2 regions of the Aeromonas sp. FDAARGOS 1415 genome follow, and region 2 is predicted to be linked to the other one. Evidence: riboswitches for the same ligand, from Rfam matches in the RefSeq annotation. Region 2 holds a riboswitch; the other holds the start of a gene.
The links. Region 2 has a riboswitch for lysine ahead of lysC (lysine-sensitive aspartokinase 3). Riboswitches for the same ligand answer to the same signal wherever they lie in the genome.
Positions count from the first base shown of each region.

Region 1 (6,864 bases), 770 kb from region 2:
ACAGATCGCAGGTGTCGCTGAACACTTCCACCCTCAGCTCCAGCCCTACCCTGGCACTGATGACCCCGAGCCCGAAACGATCGTCGATGGCCGGGGTCATGGCCAGCGGAACCATGCCGCGCTCCAGATAGTTGAAATGAGCCTGGATGAGCTGGGTCGATTTGCCTGAATTCATGGTGGCAAATTTGTAGTGCAGTGAAGCCATGATGGAGTTCCGAAAGGGGAATGATGGGGCGCATGCTAACGAAAGCCCCCGCCAAAACCAAGGGGCCCGAAGGCCCCTTGTGCTCTTATGCGACGGCCAGCGCGCGATGCTGCCGGGTTTTGCGCAAATGGTAGCCAGAGAATATCAGGAACCAGAGCGCACTGACGGTGAAGCCGGCCAGCACAGAATGCATCAGCCCCATCACCAGGTAGCCGAGGGCGGCACCGAAGGCGACAGCCAGCGCATAGGGAAGCTGCGTCATCACGTGATCGATGTGATGGCAACCGGCGCCGGTGGCCGACAGTATGCTGGTGCTGGAGATGGGCGAGCTGTGATCGCCGAACACCGACCCCGCCAGCACGGCCGCCAGCATGGGCAGCATCAGGGCCGCATCGCTGGCCGCTGCCATGTCGCCGGCAAGCGGCAGCATGATGCCGAAGGTGCCCCAGCTGGTGCCGGTGGCAAACGCCATGGCGCAGGAGAGCACGAAGACCACGGCAGGCAGTACTTCGACGGGCAGGTTGCCGTTGGCCAGGGAAGCCAGGTACTTGCCGGTCTCCACGTCGCGCACCACGGCGCCAATGGTCCAGGCAAACAGCAGGATGTTGATGGCCGGCAGCATGGCCATGATCCCTTGCGGCGCAGCCTTCATCCAGTTGCTGGCGCCCAGCTTCAGGCGCATGGCCAGGCCGATGGAGACCACCAGGCTGCACAGGGCGCCATAGACCAGGGAAGAACCCACATTGGTGTTCTCGAAGGAGCCGAGCACGCTGAACGGCAGCCCCTTGTCGGCCAGCACGGTGGCACCGGAGTCGATCATGAAATAGACGGTAGCCAGGGTCAGGGTCAGGATCGGCAGCACCATGTCAATCATGCCGCCATTGCTCTCCTCCGGGCTCTCCATGTCCAGACCGATGGGGCGGCCCTTGGACTCATCCCACAGCTTGCCCTCCAGGGCCCACTGCTCGTGCTGGCGCATGGGGCCGATATCGAGCTGGAAGGCGATCACCACCAGCACCATGATCAGGGTAAACACGGCATAGAGATTCATGGGGATCATCTCCACGAAGGCCGAGATGGGGCTCTGCTCGGTCAGACCGTGAGCCGCCATGATGCCCCCCACCAGGGCGATGATGTAGGCCCCCCAGGAGGAGATGGGCATCAGCACGCAGACCGGTGCGGCGGTGGAGTCCAGCAAATAGGCCAGTTTGGCGCGGGAGATCTGGAAGCGATCGGTCACCGGACGACAGATGGCCCCCACCGACAGGCTGTGGAAGAAGTCATCGATGAAGAAGGCAAACACCATCAGACCGGTGAGCGTCTTGGCCCCCTTGCGGGTCTTGGCGCGGCGCTCGGCCCACTCCGCAAAGGCCCGGGTCGCCCCGGAGACGCTCATCAGGCTGATGAGGCCACCGAGGAGCAACATGAAGATGATCATGTTGACGTTGTCACGATTGAGCGCGCCATCGACCCAGAAGATCTTCAGCACTGTGTTCAGCATGTAATGCAGGGAATCGAGAGGAGAAAACTGGTTCAGCAGCAGGCTGCCTGCGACTATGCCCACCCCCAGCGACACCAGGACGCGGCGGGTGATGATCGCCAGGGCGACGGCCAGCAAGGGGGGAACGACGGACCAACCGGAGTCGGCGAAGTGAACGATGTCCATGATCTCTTTGCACCTAAAGACAACAGGTGGAGATCTACCGAGAGGATCAAAGAAACAAAACCCATGGGGAGGTCATACTCCTCAGCCCCTTCAGGTAGCGCTCCATAGTGAATGACTATGGCAGTCCTGCACCTATTAGATGCAGAACCAGCAACCCGGTATGATGGCCTGGTCACTTCGGCGCTGACTCCTTTCCTTGTGCATCATCGGCATCACCCTCCGCACAAGTAGTCATAGGCAGCGCGCCTCTACTTAAAGGTATTCGCGGCACATTTTATCGAGCCACCGGGTGATAGCAAGTTTTTTGATTAAATTTCAAGGCAGCTATGGCAAAACAAGGGGAAATGGTAGTCAAATGGTTCGCAATATTGGCACAGAGCGACATTTTCATCTACCTGGAACTCATTCGGAAATGCACACATCCAACAGGATAAATATATCTTCAAGAATATTTACGCTTCTTAATTTATCAGCCTAATTAATTATTTCGGTAGACTTGACTTGATGCCAACCCCCCCTATAAATTACCGAAAAACATCTTCCCCTCCATAATATTCTGCTCGCGTGGTAGCCAATATGAACGAGTTTTTGAAAGTACTGTTGAATATCCGTAGCCTGCGGGCAACTTGCCGTGAATTGACGCTGGAACAGCTGGAAGAGGGATTGGAGAAACTCTCCGCCGTGGTCGCTGAGCGTCAACAGGATGAATCTGCCGAACGCCAGGCCCGCGAAGAACATCAAAAGAAAATTGCCGAATACGCCGAAATGCTGAAAGCCGCGGGAATCGATCCGGCTGAATTGGTGACCACGGCCGCCATCGACAGCCCCAAGGCCAGCAAAGGCAAACGCGCCCCCCGTCCCGCCAAATATCGTTATCTCGATAATGGCGTGGAAAAGACCTGGACCGGCCAGGGTCGCATGCCCTCCGTCATTGCCAAGGCCGTGGCCGAAGGCAAGTCCGTGGAAGACTTTGCCATCTGAGCGTGAATGCCCTTCCCCGCCAAATAAAAAACCTCGCCAGGCGAGGTTTTTTATTGCCAGAGTCTGCCCTTCAGCGCCGCTCTGCGGCCTTAACCCAGAGCACTTCAGGGATGCCCTGCGAGACCAGCAGATATCTGGCCACCGTGAAAAACCAATCACTTAGCCGATTCAGGTAAGGCAGGACAGCCGGGTTCACCCGCTCTTCCCGGCTCAGCCCCAGCAGCAAGCGCTCGCAGCGGCGGGTCAGGGTACGTACCACGTGGGCCTGGGCAGCCGCCCGCGATCCGCTCGGCAAAATGAAATTACGCAACACCGGCAGCTGGGCGCTGTAGGCATCGATCTGCTGCTCCAGTCTCTGGGTCCAGCTCTCGTTGACCTGCCAGAGGCTGGCCTCTTGCGCCTCGCTGGAAAAGGCCAGCTCGCCGCCCAGATCAAACAGCTCTTGCTGCAGCAATATCAGCTCGGCCAATAATACCGTCTCGTCGGCGGGTATTTCGGCCATCAAGAGTCCTATCTGGGAATTCAGCTCGTCGATGGCACCATAAGTTTCCACACGTCGATCATCTTTGGCCAGGGAAGTTCCGTCAGCCAGACGCGTGAGCCCCTTGTCCCCCTGCCTCGTATATATTCTCATTCTGACATCCTGTTAATAATGGGAATAATCATGGACTCCAGCCCATTGAGTTTTATCTCGTACGCCAGTGCCAAAGATTGGCCAAGGGCGCCGGCAGGAAAGCCGCTGCGTGCCATCCATACCAGATAGGGTTCAGGAATATCGATGATGCGCCGCCCGCGATATTTCCCGTACGGCATCTTCTGCGTCAGGGTTAGCAATACCCTCTCATCACCGAGTCCGTCCATATCAATCGATATTCAGGTATTTATGGGTCTGGATGGAGAGCCGCCAGTTGCGGGCGATGCAGGTCGCCATCGCCAGCTCGGTGGCTCTGGGTTTCTGGCTGATGGGTTGCAGCGCGATCACCACATCCTCGCGCAGCCGGGCGCTCGCCAGCAGGGCGTCGAGCTCCTCGATGTGTCGCTCCGTCGCTACCGGGTGCTTGATCTCGTTGGCCCGCTCCAGGGCCGACACCAGCACCGGCAACCCCCCTTTCATGCCGATCTTGGGGGAGACGGTCACCCAGGTCTGCTCATGGGTCAGGATCTCGCTGGTGCCGCTGGTTTCGATCTGCACCTGGTAACCCGATGCCACCAGGGCCGACGAGAGCTCGTGCAGATCATAGAGGCAGGGCTCGCCACCGGTTAACACCACGTGGCGCGCCCGGTATCCCAGGGTATCGAAGCTGGCCAGGATGTCGTGGGTGCTCATCTTGCTCCAGCCATCGGATTCGTTGGATCTGTCCAGCACCTCGCCGCGCCCGACCTCACGGGCGGGATCCACCACCCAGGTATGGCGGGTGTCGCACCAGGGGCACCCCACCGGGCAGCCCTGCAGGCGAACGAAGATGGCGGGCAGGCCGGTGAAGACCCCCTCCCCCTGGATGGTCTGGAAGATCTCGTTGATTGGATAGTGCATCTTGATCACGACTGGCTACAAAAGGCGCGGATTATACCCCAAAGCCCGGCGCGGCACAGGCTCAACTTCCGCTTTTCTCACCGAGCCCGGTTTTCTCGTACAACCGGGCCGCAATGGCTGCCCTGTCGGCCAGATAGAGGTCTAGCCCCCGTCGGCGCAGCTCGCAGGCAGGACAAGCCCCGCAGCCATCCCCCTGGATGCCGTTATAGCAAGTCAGGGTCTGGTGGCGCACGGTATCCAGGTGACCGTAGTGATCCGCCAGTGCCCAGGTCTCGGCCTTGTCGAGCCACATCAGGGGGGTCTCGAAGCGAATGGCGCGATCCAGCCCCAGGGAGACCGCCTGATTGAGCGCTTTGACAAACTCGTCGCGGCAATCGGGGTAGCCGGAGAAATCGGTCTCGCACACCCCGGTGATCACCGCCTCGGCGCCCACCTGATAGGCGTAAATGGAGGCCAGGGTCAGGAACAGGATGTTTCGCCCGGGTACGAAGGTATTGGGCAGGCCGTTATCCTGCAGCTCACCGCTCACCGGGATATCGTCCCGGGTCAGGGCCGAGATGGCGAGCTCCCCCAGCATGGTGACGTCCATCACCTTGTGGGCGGCAATGCCAAGCGCCCCGGCCAGCCGGCGCGCGGTCTCTATCTCCGCCCGGTGGCGCTGGCCGTAATCGAAGGTGATGGCGTGCACTTCGTCATAAAGAGCCTGAGCCTGCACCAGACAGGTGGTGCTGTCCTGTCCCCCACTGAATACCACGACGGCTTTTTTCACGTTCATCACTCCTCTGGGCAGTTCAACGGCGACGACCCTGTGCAAAGTCATGCCACTGCCGGTTCAAATGGGTAAAAAGGGTCATCAGAGGGGCGAAGCGCTCAGGCTCGCCCTCCCATTGGGATAACAGATGGTAGCCCGCCTCCAGGGTCGACAAGGCGCCGGGAAACGGCTTTTTGCGAATGGAATACTGCCCGGCAAGATCGCCGAGCGTGATCCGCGGCAGCCCGAGCAGGGCCGTCGAGCTGTGCAGCATGCGGTATGCCTTGCGCCAGGTGCCATCGAGCAGAATGAAGTGCGCCCTCGCCTCTCCCCCATCGGCACGGCGTGCGAGGTGCGACCTCGCCTGTGCCGGAGTCATCGCATCCTCATCAGGCCACAGCAGATAGCACTGTACTTTGGGGTCGGCCAGCAGGGCATTGAGCGCCTCGTCGCCGGAGAAATCCTCACCCACGTGGATGCGGACATCGGTGAGAGACGCCGCCAGCAGCGCGGCCGTCCCCTTGGGGTGTCCCACCTCGCCGGGGTGTTGCAGGATGTGGAGCGGTGCGAGATGAGGTACCCGCCGGATATAATCGCACAGGCACGCTTTGAGGGCTCGGGTACAGCGTGTACAGTATCGGCTCTCTTTGTCGTTGGGCTGTTTCATGTTGTCTGAAAAATCGGGTCTGCTCTGGGTCATCGCGCTTTCGCTCGTCACTGCCTTGCTCTTCTTCACCGTGCCGAACCATCAACTCGCTTTCGAACGCGACCTGATCGCCCAGGGCGAAGGGTGGCGCATCATAACAGGCAATCTGGCCCACACCAATGGATGGCACCTGCTGCTCAACCTCTGCGGGCTGGCGGTACTCTACAGCCTGTTTCAGGAGTATCTGACAGGGTGGCGCCTGCCCGTGCTGCTGCTCTTGCTCGGCGCCGCCGTCGGGCTCGGGATCTGGTGGTGGTGCCCGCAGACCCTGTGGTACATGGGCCTCTCCGGCCTGCTGCACGGCCTGTTCGTATGGGGGGCCATGCAGGATATTCGCTACCGCCGTCACTCCGGCTGGCTCATGCTGCTGGGCATCGTCATCAAGCTGGGTGTGGATTTCTACAGCGCCGGAGAGAGCCCGGTTTCCGCCCTCATCGGGGCCAGGGTGCATATCGAATCGCACCTCATCGGGTCCGGCGCCGGCCTGCTCCTCGGCCTCTTCCCCATCAGCCTGGGTATCCAGGTCAGCAAGAGCTGAGCCCGTCCACCGGGCAGCCGTCAGCCATTCCCCAAAATGCGACAGGCCGGATCTGGGATCCGGCCTGTTGTGTTATCGAGGCTCAGTCCGTTAGCGGCTCAGCTCGGCATTGATCGCCCCCAGCACGGCAGCAGGCTCCCCTGACTGGGTAATGGGACGCCCGATGACCAGGTAGTCGGCACCCGCTTCCACCGCTGCCAGCGGTGTCATGACGCGGCGCTGATCCCCGGCGGCGGATCCGCTTGGACGAATGCCCGGGGTCACCAGCTTGAACTCGGCCCCGAGCAGAGCCTTCAGCTCGCGAGCCTCCTCGGCGGAGCAGACCACGCCATCCAGTCCCGCCGCCTTGGCGAGGGTGGCCAGACGGATCACCTGCTCTGCCGGGGTCACATCCAGCCCCAGAGGCGCCATGTCGGACTGCTCCATGCTGGTCAGCACCGTCACCCCGATGAGCAGGGGGGCCTTGTCGCCGTATGGCAGCAG
Region 1 covers NZ_CP077363.1:3,831,410-3,838,273, forward strand. The annotation lists gene I6L45_RS17805 (thymidine kinase) at 1-205, opposite strand, end outside; gene I6L45_RS17810 (Na+/H+ antiporter NhaC family protein) at 291-1,871, opposite strand; lysine riboswitch at 1,959-2,130, opposite strand; gene I6L45_RS17815 (H-NS family nucleoid-associated regulatory protein) at 2,448-2,852, shown strand; gene I6L45_RS17820 (cob(I)yrinic acid a,c-diamide adenosyltransferase) at 2,923-3,486, opposite strand; gene I6L45_RS17825 (DUF3820 family protein) at 3,483-3,713, opposite strand; gene queE (7-carboxy-7-deazaguanine synthase QueE) at 3,715-4,386, opposite strand; gene queC (7-cyano-7-deazaguanine synthase QueC) at 4,448-5,155, opposite strand; gene I6L45_RS17840 (tRNA-uridine aminocarboxypropyltransferase) at 5,178-5,837, opposite strand; gene rrtA (rhombosortase) at 5,803-6,381, shown strand; gene pyrF (orotidine-5'-phosphate decarboxylase) at 6,472-6,864, opposite strand, start outside.
Region 1: it holds a riboswitch for lysine, as region 2 does, so the genes downstream of both, I6L45_RS17810 (Na+/H+ antiporter NhaC family protein) here and lysC (lysine-sensitive aspartokinase 3) in region 2, are expected to answer to the same signal.

Region 2 (6,864 bases):
CGGCAGAGTCTGCAGGATCTGGCTGTACTCGGCGCTATCTGGCCGGTCGGTGAGCAGCAGGCCGATGCGCAGCTGGTAGCGGCTGTCCAGGGCATCGTCGGGGGCGCGCAGGGCGCTGTTGAGCTCCAGGGTGCAGCGGTTCTGGCGACACTTCTGGCGTTTCGCCACCGCCTGGCTCAGCTGATCGATGCGCACGCCCCTGTCGTTGAGCAGCTCGACCCGGACCTTGTCCCCCTCCTGCAGGGGCTTGAGCAGCTGCCACTGGCTGCGCACCACCAGATAGAGACCCCGGCTGTCGCTCTTGTAGAGCAGGCTGTAGCGGTTGAGGGTGGCCAGCGGCTGATCCGCCGGACCCAGGATCAGGGGTTGCGCGCGCCCGAGCCAGCTGACGGGGCTGAGCACGGGGAGGGCGAGGGTCAGCAGCAGCAGGGTGCTCAGCACACCAAGCAGCCACCCGGCCAGGGGCCGGGAAGGGGAGGGGCTGCGACCGGAGACGAGGGCATTCATAAGGGCTCATCCTTGGAGCTGTCATGGCAGCAATGGCTGCCTCTATTTTGACCCGATGGTGCTGGGCTTGTTCCGCGATGTCAATTTAATGACAACGGGATGAATATTCCGTGAAGGTGAGACCTTGCAAATTGTGATCCCGATCCGGCAGGGGCACTCATTCTGTGATGAAAGCGTCATCATGATGCTTTGTCGCTGGTTTGCCGCCGTTGTGCTGTTTAGTCTCTCAACAACGGTTGGAGGTACATGTATGAATCCCAAGGTTGAGGCGCGTCAGGCCAGGTTGCTCCAGATGCTGGAGAGCAAGGAAGAGATCCGGATCGGGCGTGAGCGGGACTGTCCCCTGCCCCTGGCCCAGCTCATCAGGCTGACCGGGGATCACCCGGATGTGATCAAGTGCTATGGTCACGGACTGACCGCCGAGGTGTTTCACCTCAAGGTGGAGGGCCATCACTGGTGTCTGAAGCGGCGTAGAAAGGACTCCCTGGTGGCCAATGTGGACGGCAAGACCGCCTTTCTCACCGAGCTGGAGCGCCGCCGCGAGATAGAGAGCCTGCGGGAGCTGCATCCTACCATCCTCTCCAACGTGGTCTGCACCAGCTTCGGCTCCGCCCGGGCCGGGGTGCTGGTCTCTCCCTGGCTGAGGGGGGAGCCGGTGCGCCAGCTCTGCAAGCGCAATCTGGCGCAGATGCTGGCGGTGGAGGCAGAGCTGGCCCGCTGGGGCTGGTTTGACTGGGATCCGAGCCCGGGCAATCTGCTCGACGACGGCCAGCAGGTCTCGGTGTTCGACTTTGGCTACATGTGGCCCTTCGATCCCCTGCACGAGTTCAACTCCAACGGCCTGGCCGACCCCGAGTTTCATGTGCCCGAACGGCTGGAGACCCGCACCCTGTCCGGGCTCTGGCTGGACGAGGCCGATCCCCTGCCGCTGTTTCGCCACTGGCGCGAGCTCTGCCTCGCCTGGGCCAGGGGGGAGCTGCAGTATCTGAACCGGGAGGGGGCGAGTGCCCCCGTGCTGGCCCGCATCCAGGGGCTGGTGGGGGAGTGGAGTGCGGCGCTCGCGAGCGACGAGGCGCTTGCCGCAAACTGGTGGCGGGACATGTACCGCAGCCACCGGCTCGACATCCTGGACGATCTGGGCGGCAAGAGCTGCGGCCCGCTGACCCTGCGCCGCCTCGACTGGCTGGAGCAGGCGGTGCAAGATTACTTCCCGGCGCTTGCCGAGAACCTGGGGCCCGACGAGGCGGGGCTGGATCAGGCCGGCTTGCTACTGCGGCTGGGGGACCTGCGCGAGCAGATCCGGGCCAACCTGCTGCCGTCCTCGCGATCATAGGGCTGGCAATATGAAAGAGGGGCGCATCGGCGCCCCTCTTTTCATTTATCCCGTCACCCCGCAGGGCTGAGTCAGTCGAGCAGCTCCCGGTGGAGGCAGTTGACGATGTGGCCCGCTTCGCTCTCCTTCACCAGGAAGCAGAGGTTGTGGGCGCTGGCGCCGTAGCAGATCATCCGGATGTTGTGTTCGCGGATGGCGTCGAACACCTGGCTGCCGACCCCGGTCGCCTCGCTCATGCGGTTGCCGATGAGCGCCACCAGGGCGAAGCCGGTCTCCACCTCCACCTTGCACAGCTGGCCGAGCTCCGCCAGCACCTTGTCGTTGAGGATGGGCTCGCCGTTGCTCTGGCTGCCGGTGTGATCCAGGGTCAGGGACACGCTCACCTCGGAGGTGGTGATGAGGTCCACCGAGATGCGGTGACGGGCCAGGATGCTGAACACCTCGGCCAGGAAGCCGTAAGCGTGGAACATGTTGAGGCTGTGCAGGGTCACCAGCACCTGCTGGCGGCGCAGGGCCACGGCCCGGAACAGCGGGGTGCTGCTGGTGGTGGCGCGGATCCAGGTGCCGCCAGCGGCGGGATCCTTGGCGGAGCCGACGAACACCGGGATGTCCTGGCGCAGGGCCGGTTGCAGGGTGGCCGGGTGCAGTACCTTGGCGCCGAAGGTGGCCATCTCGGCCGCCTCCACGAAGCTGATTTCGGGGATGGGGCGGGCCCGGGTGACGAGGCGGGGATCCGTGGTGTAGATGCCGGGGACGTCGGTCCAGATCTCGATGCTGCCTGCGTCCAGCGCCTCGGCGAGCAGGGCTGCGCTGTAGTCGGAGCCGCCACGGCCCAGGGTGGTGGTGCGGCCATCGCCGTCGGCACCGATGAAGCCCTGGGTGATGACCAGGCTCTCCCCCAGAACCGGGCCCAGTGCCTGCTGGCAGAGGGCGCGGGTGGCGGCCAGATCCACGGTCGCCTTGCCAAAGCGGCTGTCGGTGCGCAGCAGCTGGCGCGCATCCTGCCACCGGGCCTTGACGCCGCGCTGGTGCAGGAGCTCGGTGAAGAGGCGGGTGGACATCAGCTCGCCGCAGGCGATGAGCCTGTCCGCCAGTTCGGCGTCGGTGTGCTGGCAGGCCTGACGGGCCATGGTGCGAATGTCGCCGAGCTGGGCGTGAATGAGGGCGCTCACCTCGGCCGGATTGCCAAGGGCGGCCAGGATGGCGTGCTGGATCCCGGCCAGCTTGTCGAGCTGGGCATCCTGCTCGGCTTCGTCCAGTTCACCCTGGGCCAGGCTCACCAGCAGGTTGGTGACGCCGGCGCTAGCGCTCAGCACCACCACCCGGGTCGCCGGATTGGCCAGCACCACGTCGGCGCAGTGGTTCATGGCCGCGGCATCGGCGACGCTGGTTCCGCCAAACTTGGCGACGTTGATCGGGTTCATTGCATACTCCTGTCTCAAGGTGAAAATCCGGTTTCATCGGGCAAAAGAGAGGAGGAGGCAAAAAATGGCAGGAATGGCGAAGGATCCCGGCCAGAAGCACTCCACCCGTGGTGCCCATCCCGCAAGGATCCTGGCTGGATGCCTGTGGGATGACCACTACCGATGACAACCCGGGGGATTCAGCCCCCGCAGCCGACGTGGCGGTGTCCAGTCACCCGCCCCATCTCGGCGCTGCTCCCCCTGACCCAAGTTCACCGGACGCTGGTGTCCTCCCTTGGGCTGCCTGGGCAGCGCTCCTCTTCTGGTGCCACCTTCTGGGAAGGTGGCGTGCATGTAGAAATACCCTGCACTGGATTGCACTGTCAATCGAGTTTGTAAAAAAGAACAAAATTGACGGCAACTAGACACAAGATCAACAAGTTACGAAATGGTCTTGGACAAAACCTTGGAGCGACGCTGCCAGTTGTAGAGCCGTTGGCGCGCCACCGGCAGATCCTCCACCTCCAGGGGATCGAAGCCCCGTTCCCGGAACCAGTGGATGGAGCGGGTGGTGAGCACGAACAGCCGGCGGATGCCGAGCCGCTTGGCCCGCTCGGCCACCTTGGCGATCAGGGTGTCACCCCGGTTGGAGTTGCGATACTCCGGGTGGATGGCGACGCAGGCCATCTCGGCCATGGCCTCCTCCATGAAGCAGTAGAGCGCCGCGCAGCCGATGATGAGGCCGTCGCGCTCTATGATGGTGAACTTGTCGATCTCCATCTCCAGCTGTTCCCGGGAGCGGCGCACCAGGATCCCTTCCTCCTCCAGGGGGCGGATGAGATCCAGGATGCCCCCGATGTCCTCTATGGTGGCGGCCCGTGCCCGCTCGGCGCTTTCCCGCACGATCTGGGTGCCAAGCCCCTCCCGGCTGAAGAGCTCCTGCAGCATGGCGCCGTCATCCTGATAGCTCACCAGGTGGGAGCGGGGCACACCGCCCCGGCAGGAGGCGATGGCCGCGCGCAGGTAGCGGGCGGTGCCGGACATCTCCTCGCCCGCCTGCTCCAGCTCCACCAGCAGCTCCTCGGCCTGCTCGGGGAAGAGCTCGGAGATGGCCTCGCCGTGCCTGTCCATGACCCCCTGGGTGCTGCTGAAGCAGATGAGCTTGTCGGCTTTGAGATCCACCGCGACCCGGCGGGCCACCTCTTCCGAGCTCAGGTTGAAGCTCTCGCCGGTGACCGAGCAGCCGATGGGGGAGATGAGCACCAGGCCGTGCTGATCCAGCTGGCGGGTGATCCCTTCCACGTCGATGCGCCGCACCCGGCCGCTGTGGCAAAAATCGATGCCTTCATCCACCCCGAGGGGCTGGGCGGTGACGAAGTTGCCGCTCACCACGCTGATGCGCGCCCCCTGCATGGGGGTGTTGGCCAGCCCCATGGAGAGCTGGGCGGTAATGTCGTATTGCAGACCGCCGCACACCTGCTTGATGATGGCGAAGCTCTCGTCGTCGGTGACCCGGACCCGTCTGTGGTACTGGGCCTGGATGCCGGCGCGGGCCAGGGCCTCGTCATTTTGCGGGCGGGAGCCAAACACCAGCACCAAGCGAATGCCGAGGGTCTGCAGCAGGGCGATGTCGCTGACGATGTTGGCAAAATTGGGGTGGCAGATGGCTTCCCCGCCGATCATCAGCACGAAGGTGGCACCCCGATGCACATTGACATAGGGGGTGGATTGCCGAAAGGCATGGACCAGGCTGGGTTCGCGTTCACGCACGTATGTCATTCCATAAAAAAGCAGCAATTCGCTCAATATATGAAAATAAATTCACAAATCAAGACTAAATATTGCCGCCGTGTTTTTTTGATGCGATTTTGACCAGGGCGCCGGAGAGCGGGATGAGAGGCTCGGGACTGTGCTCCCGCCGGCAAGCTGGCGCCCTCGGTTGATCCGGGCTAAGAACCTGTTATCTTCGGTGTTCCTTTTCGTCAGCCGCATTGCGCGGGGTTTTATACAAGGACAGGGCATATGGAGCAGATTATTTCACCGGCAGACGCGCTGCCGGGACGTCGCGAGGCGATGGAAATTGGCCAGCAGCACGCGGTCAACGGTCATCCTACCCAGGGGCCCTGGCCCGAGGGAATGGAGCTGGCCTGGTTTGGCATGGGCTGTTTCTGGGGCGTGGAGCGCCTGTTCTGGCAGCAACCGGGCGTCTACTCCACCGCCGCCGGTTATCAGGGGGGGCTGACCCCCAACCCCACCTACAAGGAGGTGTGCAGCGGGCTGACCGGTCACGCCGAGACGGTGCAGGTGGTGTTCGATCCCAGGGTCATCAGCTATGGGGATCTCGTCAAGCTGTTCTGGGAGCACCATGATCCGGCCCAGGGCATGCGCCAGGGCGGCGACATCGGCACCCAGTACCGCTCCGTCATCTTCTTCGGGGACGACGCCCAGGAGGCGATCGCCCAGCAGAGCCTGGCCGCCTACCAGCAGGCCATGACCTCGAGCGGTGACGGGCGCACCATCACTACCCGGGTCCTGCCACTGGCACCCTTCTACTACGCCGAGGATTATCACCAGCAATATCTGGAGAAGAACCCGGAAGGGTATTGCGGCCTGGGGGGCATCGGCGTCTGCCTGCCTCCCAGCCTCAATCGCTAAGGCGTGGTCGTATTGAGGCGTGATAGTGCAGCACGGGGTCCAACCGGACCCCGTGACATATTTTTGAAAGAAGTGTGAAAGAAAAAGGAAAAAAAGGTCCCTTTGCGGGGAACTAAACTGAACCCTGGCTGACCAACAGGTAGCTACCAAGGATGGAAGCCAAGACCAGACACTTTTTGCTCAGATATTCATTACACCCACAAGCGCGATGAATTGACAATGCAAGCAGGGCTGCCCGATGAGGCGGCCCTTTTCATATCGGGTCATCTGGGGGGCCCGCCTCGGGGCGATAGCGGGAAGGGATTAGCCTATGGTGCTGTCGAACAGGTTCTTGATGAGATCGATGAACTCCATCAGGAAGGTGTGCTGCTCCTGGGTGGGGGCGCGCAGCCAGACGGCGGAAAGCACCTCCTCCAGATCGGCCACCACGGCGTCGGCTTCCTGCATGATCATGAAGCGTACCTTGGGATCGAGCTGGGGATTCTGCTCGCAGATGGTCATCAGGTTCTCGGCCACCCGGCCGCTCACCAGATCCTCGATGGTCTGGGTGCCGCTGCCCTGCTGCTGGCTCTCGAACAGACCCAGACTCTCTACCAGATACTCGACCAGCGCTATGTAGCCGTCGCTCTCTACCACCATGATGGCTGCCTTCTATCCATTGCCTTGAGGAAATGGTGCGTATTTTAGTGGCTGCCCCCCGCTTGGCAAGCGGCAGTAGAGGCGATGGCGGATAAAACGGACGCCGCCTCGCTCCACGGTTTCCAATCCGGCCAGCTCGAAGCCGTGGCGCAGGAAGAGGGCGAGGCTGAAGGCGCTCGCCTCCGTGGTCAGAAGAGACAACCCAAGCCGGACGGCGCCCTGGAGTACCGTTTCCAGCAGTTGGGTGCCGAGCCCCTGGCGCTGGTGATCCGCGCTCACGTAGAGCAGGCTGAGATGGCCGTCATCGCTCAGGGTAGCAAAGCCGAG
Region 2 covers NZ_CP077363.1:3,064,665-3,071,528, forward strand. The annotation lists gene I6L45_RS14540 (LTA synthase family protein) at 1-507, opposite strand, end outside; gene I6L45_RS14545 (hypothetical protein) at 758-1,840, shown strand; gene lysC (lysine-sensitive aspartokinase 3) at 1,912-3,264, opposite strand; lysine riboswitch at 3,351-3,573, opposite strand; gene argA (amino-acid N-acetyltransferase) at 3,685-5,013, opposite strand; gene msrA (peptide-methionine (S)-S-oxide reductase MsrA) at 5,266-5,898, shown strand; gene I6L45_RS14565 (DUF3802 family protein) at 6,202-6,537, opposite strand; gene I6L45_RS14570 (GNAT family N-acetyltransferase) at 6,550-6,864, opposite strand, start outside.